4 regions of the Streptomyces sp. NPDC046759 genome follow, and region 4 is predicted to be linked to each of the others. Evidence: riboswitches for the same ligand, from Rfam matches in the RefSeq annotation. Region 4 holds a riboswitch; each other region holds the start of a gene.

Region 1 (3,025 bases), on a different contig from region 4:
CCGGCCCGGTGATGGCAGTCTGACGAGCAAGCACCAGTCCGGGACCGTACTCGAACCATCCGCTCCGTGTCGGACTGCGGTCCCGTGGGAAAGGGACGACGTCGCCATGGCAGACCATTTGGAAGCATCCGTCACTCTGCCGAGCGATCCCGCCTCGGTGTCCGCCGCCCGCACCTACGTCGTGGGCACGCTCGCGGAGTGGGGCCTGCCGTCGGACACCGACGTGGCCGACACGGTTCGGCTCATCGTCTCCGAACTCGCCACGAACGCCGTACAGCACACCTTCGGTCAGTCACCCACCTTCACGGTCGACATCGCGCTGGACCGTGACGAACATCTACGCATCGGCGTCACGGACAGTCATCCGCGCTTTCCGAAGAGACTGCCTGCCGCCGTCCAGCAGGACAACGGCCGCGGCATGGTCATCATCCGCTGGCTCACCGCCGAGTGCGGCGGCAAACTCCGCGTCCGCCCCACCCGGGAGGGCGGCAAGACGGTCTCCATCGAGCTCCCCTGGGCCACCCCGGCCGAACCGGTCCCGGCAGCTGGCCCCCAGGAGCCGTAGCCCCCCGGCGGGGCGGGCGCGGCGCTGGACCGGTGCTGCTCTCTCCGGGCCGTCTGCCTGTGTCGGGCGGCGGCGCCGGGGATGAGGGTCCGTGCGGGGCGGTGCGTGGCGGTCGGTGTGGGGTCGTCGGCGAGTGGTATGGGGCCCAGGGGGCGAGGGCCGGTGGCGGCGGCGGGGTGACGGGCTGTCGGTGAGGGGTGTGGGGGCGGGCGGGTTCGGAGCGTCGGGCATCGGAACGCGGGGCCCGCGGTGACGCCGGTCGCGACGGGCTGGTGGCGATGGGGTACGGGTACGAAGGGTGTCGTCGGGTGAGGGGCCGGTCGCCGGAGCCGGGGTGACGGCTGCTTGGCGAGAAGGGGCCGGGGGAGTGGCGCGCCGGCGGTCGTGTCCCTGCGGTGACGCCGGACATGAGGACGAGTGGCCTGGTGGCGTTCGGGGCGGTGACTGGTCGACGGCGCCCGAGGATCGGCGCCCCAGCGAGACGGTGCCCCTAGGGGACGGCGTGCCGCCGCGACGCCGGGCAGGCGGTCGCGGCGCCGCGGGCCGCCCACGGGGCCGCCCACGGGCTCCGGGCGGGTACCGGGGTGGCGCTGACGGGCGGGAGCGGCCCTCTGACCGGAGCTGCTCCCACCCTCTGGCGAGTCAGCTGACCCGGCCGTACCAGACGCTCCTGGTCCAGATCTTCTCGAGCCTCACCACGGACCCGGTCTTCGGCGCGTGCCAGATCTTCCCGTGGCCGGCGTAGATGCCGACGTGGTAGACGCTGGAGCCCGAGTGGAAGAACACCAGGTCGCCGGCCCTGCGGCTGCCGGCGGAGATGTGGTGCGTCTTGTTGTACTGCTGGGCGGCGGTGCGCGGCAGGGTCTTGCCCGCCTTCTTGAACGAGTAGAGCGTCAGCCCCGAGCAGTCGAAACGGCGCGGCCCGGTGGCTCCGTACTGGTACGGCGAGCCCTTCTTGGAGGCCGCGACCTGCAGTGCTTTCGTCGCGAGTGTCGCGGCCGAGGCATCGGTGGCGAGACCCGGGACCGCGATCGAGCCACCGACGGCGGCAAGGGTGAGGGCCGAGGCCGTGCCGGCCCGGGCCATGAGCGACGGGACACGATTGAGCGCAGTCATGCGCAACCCTTCGTCAGCCGCCTGTGAAGGATGACCTGTCGGATTCGGGCTGGCGAAGTTGCCCGGCCGCGTTGCCGCGGCTTCACCCCAAGGGCTGCTCGGAACCTCGGCCCGTCTGTGACTGCCAGACGAACGTCCGCTCCGGCGACCCGTCTTGCTCGGGTCCTCCACTCCTGCCGATCCACTCCTGTCGACCGGTCATCCGGGCGGCGGCAGGACTCGGCGTCCGCCCGGACCGCCCCGCCGCGGTGGCGGGGGCTTGTCGTCAGACAGGGATCTTGGCTCACGGCAGTCTGAAAATCCCAATGGAAACGGGGATTTGTGGCATTACTCACCACTCACCCGTTCGGGTGGACAGTGCCGTGTTCGAGACGACGTCAGAACCCGGGCGTAGCCCCGGACCTGGGACGAAGCCCCTGCTTCCGAGTGTCCGACGTGCACGGTGCGCAACCCGAAAGGCCGCGAGAACGATCTCGACGTCCACCGGTCGGCGGTAGGTCGTTCGGGTCGTTTCACGTCCCGTTCGGGCGGAGCGTGTCGACACTCGGGTCCGGTCCGGCCGGTCGGACGTCCGGCTCAGCCGACGCCGTCGGGCGGGAGCGCGACGCGCGCGGTACGGCGTTCACCGTCCAGCACCCGCAAGGCCCGTGCCAGCGTGTCCCCGTGGACCTCCGTCTCGCCCCGCTGGTGCATCAACGCGAGGGCGTCACGCAGCTCTGCGGCCTTGCGCACCAGCGCCTGGGCCGCGCGCAGCCCGCGATACGTGTCCCCGCCGTGCGCGGGATTGACGCGGCCCAGCAGGTCGGCCGCCTCCAGGTAACGGTCGATCAGTTCGCCCTCGGCGCGCGTCAGCGCGGGCAGCGGCGGCAGGTCCGGCAGCATCGTCGGCTCACCTCGGGTCCGGTGCGCCGGGGATGCTCCGCCGGCTGGGCACGATCGCGTCGACCAGGCCGTAGGCCACGGCTGCCGGGGCGTCGAGGACCAAGTCCCGTTCCAGGTCGCGGTGCACCTGTTCGTCCGTGCGCCCCGTGTGCCGGACCAGCATCTCCTCCGTCAGTGCGCGGACCCGGGCCAATTCGTCCGCCTGGATCAGCAGGTCGCTCGGCTGGCCCTGAACGGGCTCGGGGAGCCGGGGCTGTGCGATCACCACGCGCGCGCCGGGCAGGGTGAACCGCTTGCCGGGTGTGCCGGCCGCGAGCAGCAGCGCGGCCTGGGAGGCGGCCTGGCCCAGGCAGTAGGTCGCCACGTCGCAACTGACGTAGCGCATCGTGTCGTAGACGGCTGTCAGCGCGCTGGACGAACCGCCCGGAGAGTTGACGTACAGCGTGATGTCCCGTTCCGGGG
Region 2 (3,025 bases), on a different contig from region 4:
CCGGGTCGGACCACGCTGTGGATGATCGATTCACCGCCGTAGTAGATGGACTCCTCGCGGACGTACGCGCCCGGCTTCGGGGCGTGGATCATCATGCCGTCGCCTATGTAGACGCCGACGTGGCTGATGTCGTCGTAGAAGAAGATCAGATCGCCCGGCCGCGCGTTGGCGAGCGAGACCGTGGTGCCCGTGTCGACCTGCTCGTACGTGGTGCGCGGAAGCGTGACACCGGCGGCCCTCCAGGCGGCCTGGGTGAGGCCCGAGCAGTCGTAGGAGTCCGGCCCGGTGGCGCCCCACACGTACGGCTTGCCGATCTGGGCGCGGGCGAAGGCGATCGCCTTCTCCGCCTTCGTGTCGTACGAGCTGGACGCCGTGGAACCGGCCGAGCCGGTGCCCGTCGAACCGGAACCGGACTGCGTCGACGAGGACGACGACGAGGCGGCCTGCTGCTGGGCCTGCTGCTTCGCCAGCTCGGCCGCCTTGCGCGCCGCCTCCTGCTGTCTCTCCCGCTCGATGGCGGCCAGCCGCGCCTTCTCCTGGACCGTCAGCTGCGACAGCAGCTCGCGCGCGGAGGCCAGCTTCTTCTGGACGGTGGCCTTGGCGGTCTGCAGGTCGTGCTGCGAGTCGGTCAGCGTCTGCAGGCTCGCCGCGGCCTCCCGCCGCTTCTTCATGGTCGCGGCCTGATCGCCGATGTAGGCGTCGACCGCGCTCTTCTCGCGCGAGGTCAGCCGGTTCATCAGCTGCGTCTGGTCGAAGTAGTCCTGCGGGTCGTCGGCCAGCAGGAAGGTGGCCGTGTCGGGGGCGGCGGCGCCGGTGCGGTACTGGGCCGCGGCGAAGGAGCCCAGTTCCTCGCGGGCCTTGTTGAGGCGTGCGGTGCGCCGGGCGACGTCGTTGCGCAGGGCGTCGACGCGTCCGCGCTGCTTGCCGGTCCGTTCCTTGGCCGCGTCGTACTTCTCGGTCGCCGACTCCGCCTGGCGGTAGAGGTCGTCGACCTTCTTCTCGACCTCCTCCAGGCTCGGCGTGTGGTGATCGGTGCGCGGTACGGCCTCGGCGGTCTGGGAGAAGACGGCCATGGAGGTGAGGGCGGCGGTGGCGAGGGCGGGGGTGCGCAGGCCCGCTGCGGTGGTTCCGCCGGGGCGCGGCTTGCGGTGCGACGCCAAGGGAGGCGACTCCTTCCAATGGGCCGCCTACCGGGTTAGCTGTCGGGTTCGGGCGGCGGTTCGGAAGGGTTGCCCTACGGCGTCGTCCCTGTGGGAGTCGGCCGATTCACCCCGGGATCGGTGGGTCCCCGGCTCCACGCACCACGCGGGCGCGCCGGACTCGGCGGAGGCCGCGCACGCGGCCTGACGGCAACCTAGCCAACTGGTGTGACAAGTGTGAAGGTTGGTGCGCGATATGTCCGATACATTTTCGTGATCTGGGCTCGGTACCGCGTTCCCGTCATCGGGTGATTCCGCAGCGTGAGGGGTTCTGGCGGTCGGCCCGAGGAGTTCTGGCGATCCGCCCGAGGGGCTCTGCCGGTCCGCCTGTGACAGTCGTCTTTCCGGGACGGCGACCGGTTGTCGGTGGGGCGCCCTAGACTCGGAGAGCGATGAGCAGCCTCTTTGACGACAGCTTCCTGGCGGACCTCCAGCCCTCTCGCGGGCGCGAGGAGGAGCCCCCGCCGCCGCCCGAGGACGATCACGTACCGGAGTCGATTCCGGACGATCTGTTCGGCGGGAAGTTCGACGTGCCGCCGGACCGGGACGCCTACTACCGCGACGGCGCCCCCCGCCCCCCGCTCGACGCGGCGGCGCTGCTGGAGGGGCTGAACGAGAACCAACGCGCCGCGGTCGTCCACGCCGGGTCCCCGCTGCTCATCGTCGCGGGCGCCGGTTCCGGCAAGACCCGTGTGCTCACCCACCGCATCGCCCACCTGCTCGCCGAGCGGAACGTCCACCCGGGCCAGATCCTCGCGATCACCTTCACCAACAAGGCCGCGGGCGAGATGAAGGAACGCGTCGAGCAGCTCGTCGGGCCGCGCGCGAACGCGATGTGGGTGATGACCTTCCACAGCGCGTGCGTGCGCATCCTGCGCCGGGAGTCGAAGAAGCTCGGCTTCACGTCGTCGTTCTCCATCTACGACGCCGCGGACTCGAAGCGCCTGATGGCCCTGGTCTGCCGCGACCTGGACCTCGATCCCAAGCGCTTCCCGCCGAAGTCGTTCAGCGCGAAGATCAGTAACCTGAAGAACGAGCTGATCGACGAGGAGGACTTCGCTTCCCAGGCCACCGACGGATTCGAGAAGACCCTCGCGCAGGCCTACGCGCTCTACCAGTCGCGGCTGCGCGAGGCCAACGCGCTCGACTTCGACGACCTGATCATGACGACGGTCAACCTGCTGCGCGCCTTCCCGGACGTCGCCGAGCACTACCGCCGCCGCTTCCGCCACGTCCTGGTCGACGAGTACCAGGACACCAACCACGCCCAGTACGCCCTGGTCCGCGAGCTGGTCGGCACCGGCGAGCGTGCCCCCGAGGACGCCGACACCCCGCCCGGGGAGTACGACCTGCCGCCCGCCGAGCTGTGCGTCGTGGGTGACGCGGACCAGTCGATCTACGCCTTCCGTGGCGCGACGATCCGCAACATCCTCCAGTTCGAGGAGGACTACCCGAACGCGACGACGATCCTGCTGGAGCAGAACTACCGCTCCACACAGACGATCCTGTCCGCCGCCAACGCGGTCATCGAGCGCAACGAGTCCCGCCGCCCGAAGAACCTGTGGACCAACGCCGGCCAGGGCGCGCGCATCACCGGCTATGTCGCCGACACCGAGCACGACGAGGCCCAGTTCGTCGCCGACGAGATAGACCGCCTGGTGGACGCGGGCGAGGCCAAGGCCGGCGACGTCGCCGTCTTCTACCGCACCAACGCGCAGTCCCGCGTCTTCGAAGAGGTCTTCATCCGCGTCGGCCTGCCCTACAAGGTCGTCGGCGGTGTCCGCTTCTACGAGCGCAAGGAGGTCCGGGACGTCCTGGCCTACCTG
Region 3 (3,025 bases), on a different contig from region 4:
ATCGCCGGCGGTGTCCTGTACGGCACGCTCACCCCGAGGGAGATCACCGCCGTCCCGTTCTTCACGGCCGCCCCGCTGATCGCCGCGCCCCTGTCCTCGCTGCGGACCACCGTCCTGACCGGCATCACGGCCGTGGCCGCGATGTACGCGGTGCGTGCCCGGGGCGGGGAACATCCAGCCGCCGGCGTCGTCACGGACGTCGTCACCGTGGCCACGGTGGCCCTGCTGGCCGTCGCCATCAACCGCGTGGTCCGCCTCGGCGACCGGCGGCTCGCCTCGGCCCGGGAGATCGCCGAGGCCGCCCAGCGGGCCGTACTGCCCGAGCCCGCCGAACGGATCGGCGGCTTCGAGATCGCCGCCCGCTACGAGGCGGCCCAGCAGGACGCGTCCATCGGCGGTGACCTGTACGCCGTGCAGGACAGCCCGCACGGGCTGCGGCTGGTCGTCGGAGATGTGCGCGGCAAGGGCCTGGGCGCGGTCGCCGCCGTCGCCGTCGTGATCGGGGCGTTCCGGGAGGCGGCCGAGCAGGAGTGCACGCTGGAAGCGGTCGCGCAGCGGCTGGAGCGGGCACTGGCCCGCGAGGGCGTCCGGCGCAACGGCATCGACGCCCTGGAGGGCTTCACCACCGCCGTCCTCGCCGAACTCCCGCACGGCGAAGGCGTCGTACGGCTCGTCAACCGCGGTCATCCGCCGCCGCTGCTGCTGCACGCCGACGGCACCCTGCGCGTGCTCGGCGCCCCCGAGCCCGCGCTGCCGCTCGGCATGGGCGACCTCGGGATGTGGCCCGACCGCGCCCAGGAGGAGGACTTTCCCAGCGGGGCCACCCTGCTGCTCCACACCGACGGCCTCACCGAGGCCCGGGACGCGCTCGGCCGGTTCTACGACCCCGAGCGGCGGCTCGCCGGACGCACCTTCCCCGGCCCGGGCGTCCTGCTCGACCGGCTCGCCGACGAGGTGCGGCGGCACTCGGGTGGCGGGACGGCGGACGACATGGCGTTGCTCGCCGTCCGGCATCCGTGATCGTCTTCACCCACGGTGACCGGACGTGCGCCGTCCGCATCACGACTGAGTCACCATCAAAAACAACGAGACTCCTGAACGGCGGTCAACTCGTCCGGTTTGCAGTACTCCTGGCCGTTAAGTTCCCAGGTGAAAGCGTTAATGATCAAGCCGAACGGCTTGGAAAGTGCCCAGTGGGTCTATTAACGTTCGATAACGCAGCGCGGTCGTCCCAGCCGTCACAAGAGACGGCTCCGTGCGCACGCGCCGAATCCCACAAGGGAGCCGGGGAACCACCAACCCTGGGGTGAATCACGCGGATGCCGCAGTGGACTCTGTGAACGCACCGAGTCCACGACCGGTATACGCGCGTAGGAGACCTTCCTGCTCCGAACCCGTCAGCTAACCCGGTAGGCGGAGGAAGGAAAGGAGCACGCCCGCGTGGCGTCCAACCCGCCTGCCCCACAAGCCCCGTTCGTTCCTGCGGGGGCCGAGCCCGAGACCTTCGGCTACGGCGCCTACCGCCCCGAGGAGGGCCCCTGGGAGGAGTGGAATCCCACCGAGGACTCCCTCTCCCCGGCCCGCGGACGGCACCGCGTCGCCAAGCAGCGCGGCGGCTTCGCGCGCAGCTCCACCGTCCTCGGCGTCGGCGTGATGGCCGCGGTCGGCGCGGGCGGCATGGCCAGCGCCAACACCGGCAAGCCCCCGGTCTCCATATCCCTGCCGGACCTGGACTCCGTCGAGCACATCTTCGGTGGCGGCTCCTCCGACGCTCCCAAGGCCACCAGTGCCGGGCTGAGCAGGGTCGGCGTGAGCACGGACAGCGCCGAGAGCGGCAATGCCGGCGAGGCCCTGCGCAACCGGATCATGGCCCAGGCCGAGCAGCAGCAGAACAAGGCCGACAGCAGAGCCACCGCCGCCGCGCTCGCCGCCGTCGAGAAGCAGACCGCCGACGCCGCGGCCAAGGCGGAGAAGGACGCCGCCGCCAAGGCCACCGCCGCCAAGGAGAAGGCGGAGGCCGACGCCAAGCAGGCCGCCGAGGCCAAGCGGCTGGCCGAGCTGGCCAAGCAGTACACGCTGCCGGTCGTCTCGTACACGATCACCGGCACCTTCGGCCAGCCGGGCGCGATGTGGTCCTCCGGCTACCACACCGGCCTCGACTTCGCCGCCCCCACCGGCACCCTCATCAAGGCCATCCACGGCGGCACGGTCACCCAGGCGGGCTGGGCCGGCGCCTACGGCTACCGCACGGTCCTCACCCTGGACGACGGCACCGAGCTGTGGTTCTGCCACCAGTCCTCGATCAACGTCTCCGTCGGCCAGAAGGTCTCCACGGGCGAGGTCATCGGCCGGGTCGGCGCCACCGGCAACGTCACCGGCCCGCACCTGCACCTGGAGGTCCACCCGAACGGCCAGGCCACGGCCATCGACCCGGCGCCGTGGCTGCGGGAGATGGGCCTCAACCCCTGACTCCGCTTTCCCGGCGATCCCGACGCCGGCGACGGAATGAGATCATCCTCCGCCGGCGTTGGCGTAAAGCATGACTTCTCTACGCAAAATCGGTTCCTCCGACCTCGAGGTCTTCCCGCTCTCCCTGGGCGGCAACGTCTTCGGCTGGACCGCCGACGAGGAGACCTCCTTCGCCGTCCTCGACGCCTACGCGGCCGCCGGCGGCAACTTCATCGACACCGCCGACTCCTACTCCGCCTGGGTCGAGGGCAACGAGGGCGGTGAGTCCGAGACGATCATCGGCAAGTGGGTCAAGGCCCGCGGCAACCGCGCCGACGTCGTCATCGCCACCAAGGTCAGCCAGCACCCCGAGTACCAGGGCCTGTCCGCCGCCAACATCAAGGCCGCCGCCGACGCCTCCCTGCGCCGCCTGGACACCGACCACATCGATCTCTACTACACCCACTTCGACAAGCCCGAGGTCCCGGTCGAGGAGATCATCGGCGCGCTGGACGAGCTGGTGAAGGCCGGCAAGGTCCGGCACATCGCCGCCTCCAACATCAGCCCCGAGCGCCTC
Region 4 (3,025 bases):
GGGTGGCGAGGAGATCGTCCTGGCCTCCGAAGCCGAGGGCGCGGACGCCGCCCTGGACCGTCTGGCCAAGCTGGTCTCCGAAGGCCTCGAGGAACTGCCCGAGACGGTCTGAACACCAGCGCACTGACGCACCGGAGCCGCGCCGCCCTTTTCGGGTGGCGCGGCTCCGCCGCATCCCGGCTCATCGCGCACACACTGGAATTCGGGCAGCCAAAATAAACCACCGCCGAATTACTTCTCTTTGTATACGGCGCCCGTGTTAATGCCGAAGGCCAGACATGTTTACGCCGTGTTGCGAAGTCCTCACACGCTCGGCGGCCCTGGAAAAACGCAGTCGGTGCGCGCCCGCCGCGCGCTCGGCGTGCAGCGCCGTGACCGCCCGCGCGCGTTCGCCGTCGCCGCGCGCCACCGCGTCGACGATGGCGCCGTGTTCCGCCCACGAGTCCACCGGGCTCGGCGGTGCCTCCACCGCGTACATCCAGGCGATCTTGTACCGCAGTTGGGTGAGCATCGCGGTCAGCGAGGGGCTGCCGCCGGCCTGCACGAGCGTCTCGTGGAACCAGCCGCCGAGCGAGCGCAGATCCTCGCTGTTCCCCCTCCTGGCCCGCTCCTGCCCCAGCCTGACCAGGCCGCGCAGCACCTTGAGATGGGCCTCGGTGCGCCGCTGGGCGGCCCGGGCGGCGCCGAGCGGCTCCAGGAGCATGCGCATCTCCAGCAGGTCGGCGGCCTCCTGCTCGGTCGGCTCGGCCACGCACGCGCCCGCGTGCCGGCGCGTCACCACGAAACCCTCGGCCTCCAGGGTGCGCAGCGCCTCGCGGACGGGGACGCGCGAGACGCCGTAGCGGCGGGCCAGGACTTCCTCGGTGAGGCGGCCACCGCGTTCGTGGACACCCGCGACGATGTCGTCCCGGATGGCCGTGCACACCGAGTGCGCCGGAATACGCATGTCCGACCTCCGCCTTAATCCCCGTGAAACGCCGACGATGGACGCGTGTTCCGTGACTCTATTCCAATGGGCCGGAATTTCCGACGCCGGGTCGGAATCCATGGATATTTTTTGGTCGGCGGACCGGGCGGGCACCGGGGAAAACGGTGAAAGCCCCGGCTCGGTGAGCCGGGGCCTCACATGCCGTGCGACGACTGCCGTGCGACGAGGTGGTCAGACGTTCACGCCGTGCTTGCGGAGGTAGGCGAGGGGGTCGACGTCCGAGCCGTAGTCGGGGCTCGTACGGGCCTCGAAGTGCAGGTGCGGGCCGGTGACGTTGCCGGTCGCGCCGGACAGGCCGATCTGCTGGCCCGGGGTGACCCGCTGGCCCACCGAGACGCCGATGGACGACAGGTGGCCGTACTGGGTGTACATGCCGTCGGCCATCCGGATCACGATCTGGTTGCCGTACGCGCCGCCCCACCCGGTGGAGACGACGGTTCCGGAGCCCACCGCGTGGACGGCGGTGCCGCTCGCGGCATGGAAGTCGATGCCCGTGTGGTGACCGGAGGACCACAGGGAGCTGCTGGCCTGGTAGCCGGTGGAGACGTAGGAGTCGGCTATCGGGGCGACGAAGGCGTTCAGGCGCTTGCGCTCGGCCTCGCGGGCGGCGCGGGCCCTGGCCTCCCGCTCCTCCTTCGCCTTCTGGGCGGCGGCCTGCTCGGCCGCCTTCTGCTCGGCCGCGTGCTTCTGGGCGGCGGCCTGCGCGTCGATCTTCTCGGCGATGTCGTCGCCGACGCTGATCACGGGCGTGAGGCCGGTCTGCTCGGCGGTGTTCTCGGTGGCGAACGCGGGGGACGCCGCGAGGGTGCCGATGACGCCGGTGGTGGTGAGGGCAGCGATGCCGGCCGCCTGAGCGGTGGTGCGCTTGACCCGGCCGGGCTTGCGGTGCTTCCCGGTGGCGCACATGAACGCCATGGAGTGGCTGGTCCTTTCCTTCCCTCTCGCCTACCGGGTTAGCTGACGGGTTCGGAGCAGGAAGGTCTCCTACGGACTCCCTCGCAGGCGCGCGGGTGCCCGATTCACCCCAGGGACTGCGTGGGTCCCCGGCTCCCCTGGCTCGCGCCGTACGGGGACTCGGCGATGGCTGTCCGGTGCCGCGGGTGCGGCGCACTGCCCGACGAACAGCCCGGACGACGCTACGAAAGCCGACCTTGGAATCCCAAACGGATCCGGGCTTTTGTAGCGCATCCCACAGGGCAGACAGGCAACCTCCGCCGCAAATCGGGCATCTGAGGAAGGGAGTGGAACAGCAGGGGCCCTGACGGCCTGTAAGCCGTCAGGGCCCCTCGCGCGTGTGCGGGAGCTCGGCCGAGCGCCCGGGCGCGGCGGCGGACCGGTCTACTCGGCCGCCACCACGGTCACTTCGCCGATGCCGAGCGCCTCCACCGGTGCCTTGATCTGGGAGGCGTCACCGACGAGGACGGTCACCAGGCGGTCCACCGGGAAGGCGTTCACGACGGCCGCCGTGGCCTCCACCGTGCCCGTGGCAGCCAGCTGCTGATACAGCGTCGCCTGGAAGTCGTCGGGCAGGTGCTGTTCGACCTGGTCGGCCAGCGTGCTCGCGACGGCCGCCGCGGTCTCGTACTTCAGCGGCGCCACCCCGACGAGGTTCTGCACGGCCACGTCCCGCTCGGCGTCGGTCAGGCCGTCCGTGGCGAGGGTGCGCAGCACCTTCCACAGGTCGTCCAGCGCCGGGCCGGTGTTGGGGGTGTCCACCGAGCCGCTGATGGCGAGCATCGAGGCACCGGTGCCGTCGGGGGCGGACATGAGGACCTGCCCGAACGCGCGCACACCGTAGGTGTAGCCCTTCTCCTCACGCAGGACGCGGTCCAGGCGTGAGGTGAGGGTGCCGCCGAGGCAGTAGGTGCCGAGCACCTGGGCGGGCCACACGCGGTCGTGCCGGTCGGGGCCGACGCGGCCGATGAGCAGCTGCGTCTGGACGGCGCCGGGCCGGTCCACGATGACCACGCGCCCGGTGTCGTCGGCGGTCACCGGCGGCACGGGCCGCGGACGGCCCGGGGTGCCGGTCCAGCCGCC

Evidence for each region. Region 4 has a riboswitch for cyclic di-AMP ahead of ABZ919_RS03130 (M23 family metallopeptidase). Riboswitches for the same ligand answer to the same signal wherever they lie in the genome.
Region 1: another riboswitch for cyclic di-AMP. It lies ahead of ABZ919_RS27440 (C40 family peptidase); the one in region 4 lies ahead of ABZ919_RS03130 (M23 family metallopeptidase).
Region 2: another riboswitch for cyclic di-AMP. It lies ahead of ABZ919_RS06805 (NlpC/P60 family protein); the one in region 4 lies ahead of ABZ919_RS03130 (M23 family metallopeptidase).
Region 3: another riboswitch for cyclic di-AMP. It lies ahead of ABZ919_RS35835 (M23 family metallopeptidase); the one in region 4 lies ahead of ABZ919_RS03130 (M23 family metallopeptidase).

Annotation. Positions count from the first base shown of each region.
Region 1 covers NZ_JBEYYJ010000022.1:106,292-109,316, forward strand. The annotation lists gene ABZ919_RS27435 (ATP-binding protein) at 107-565, shown strand; gene ABZ919_RS27440 (C40 family peptidase) at 1,208-1,681, opposite strand; cyclic di-AMP (ydaO/yuaA leader) riboswitch at 1,685-1,838, opposite strand; gene ABZ919_RS27445 (hypothetical protein) at 2,258-2,563, opposite strand; gene ABZ919_RS27450 (ATP-dependent Clp protease proteolytic subunit) at 2,571-3,025, opposite strand, start outside.
Region 2 covers NZ_JBEYYJ010000004.1:35,690-38,714, forward strand. The annotation lists gene ABZ919_RS06805 (NlpC/P60 family protein) at 1-1,160, opposite strand, end outside; cyclic di-AMP (ydaO/yuaA leader) riboswitch at 1,168-1,336, opposite strand; gene pcrA (DNA helicase PcrA) at 1,592-3,025, shown strand, end outside.
Region 3 covers NZ_JBEYYJ010000037.1:20,850-23,874, reverse strand. The annotation lists gene ABZ919_RS35840 (PP2C family protein-serine/threonine phosphatase) at 1-1,020, shown strand, start outside; cyclic di-AMP (ydaO/yuaA leader) riboswitch at 1,255-1,433, shown strand; gene ABZ919_RS35835 (M23 family metallopeptidase) at 1,441-2,469, shown strand; gene ABZ919_RS35830 (aldo/keto reductase) at 2,540-3,025, shown strand, end outside.
Region 4 covers NZ_JBEYYJ010000002.1:65,040-68,064, reverse strand. The annotation lists gene ABZ919_RS03140 (HPr family phosphocarrier protein) at 1-112, shown strand, start outside; gene ABZ919_RS03135 (GntR family transcriptional regulator) at 260-946, opposite strand; gene ABZ919_RS03130 (M23 family metallopeptidase) at 1,160-1,903, opposite strand; cyclic di-AMP (ydaO/yuaA leader) riboswitch at 1,916-2,078, opposite strand; gene ABZ919_RS03125 (pitrilysin family protein) at 2,327-3,025, opposite strand, start outside.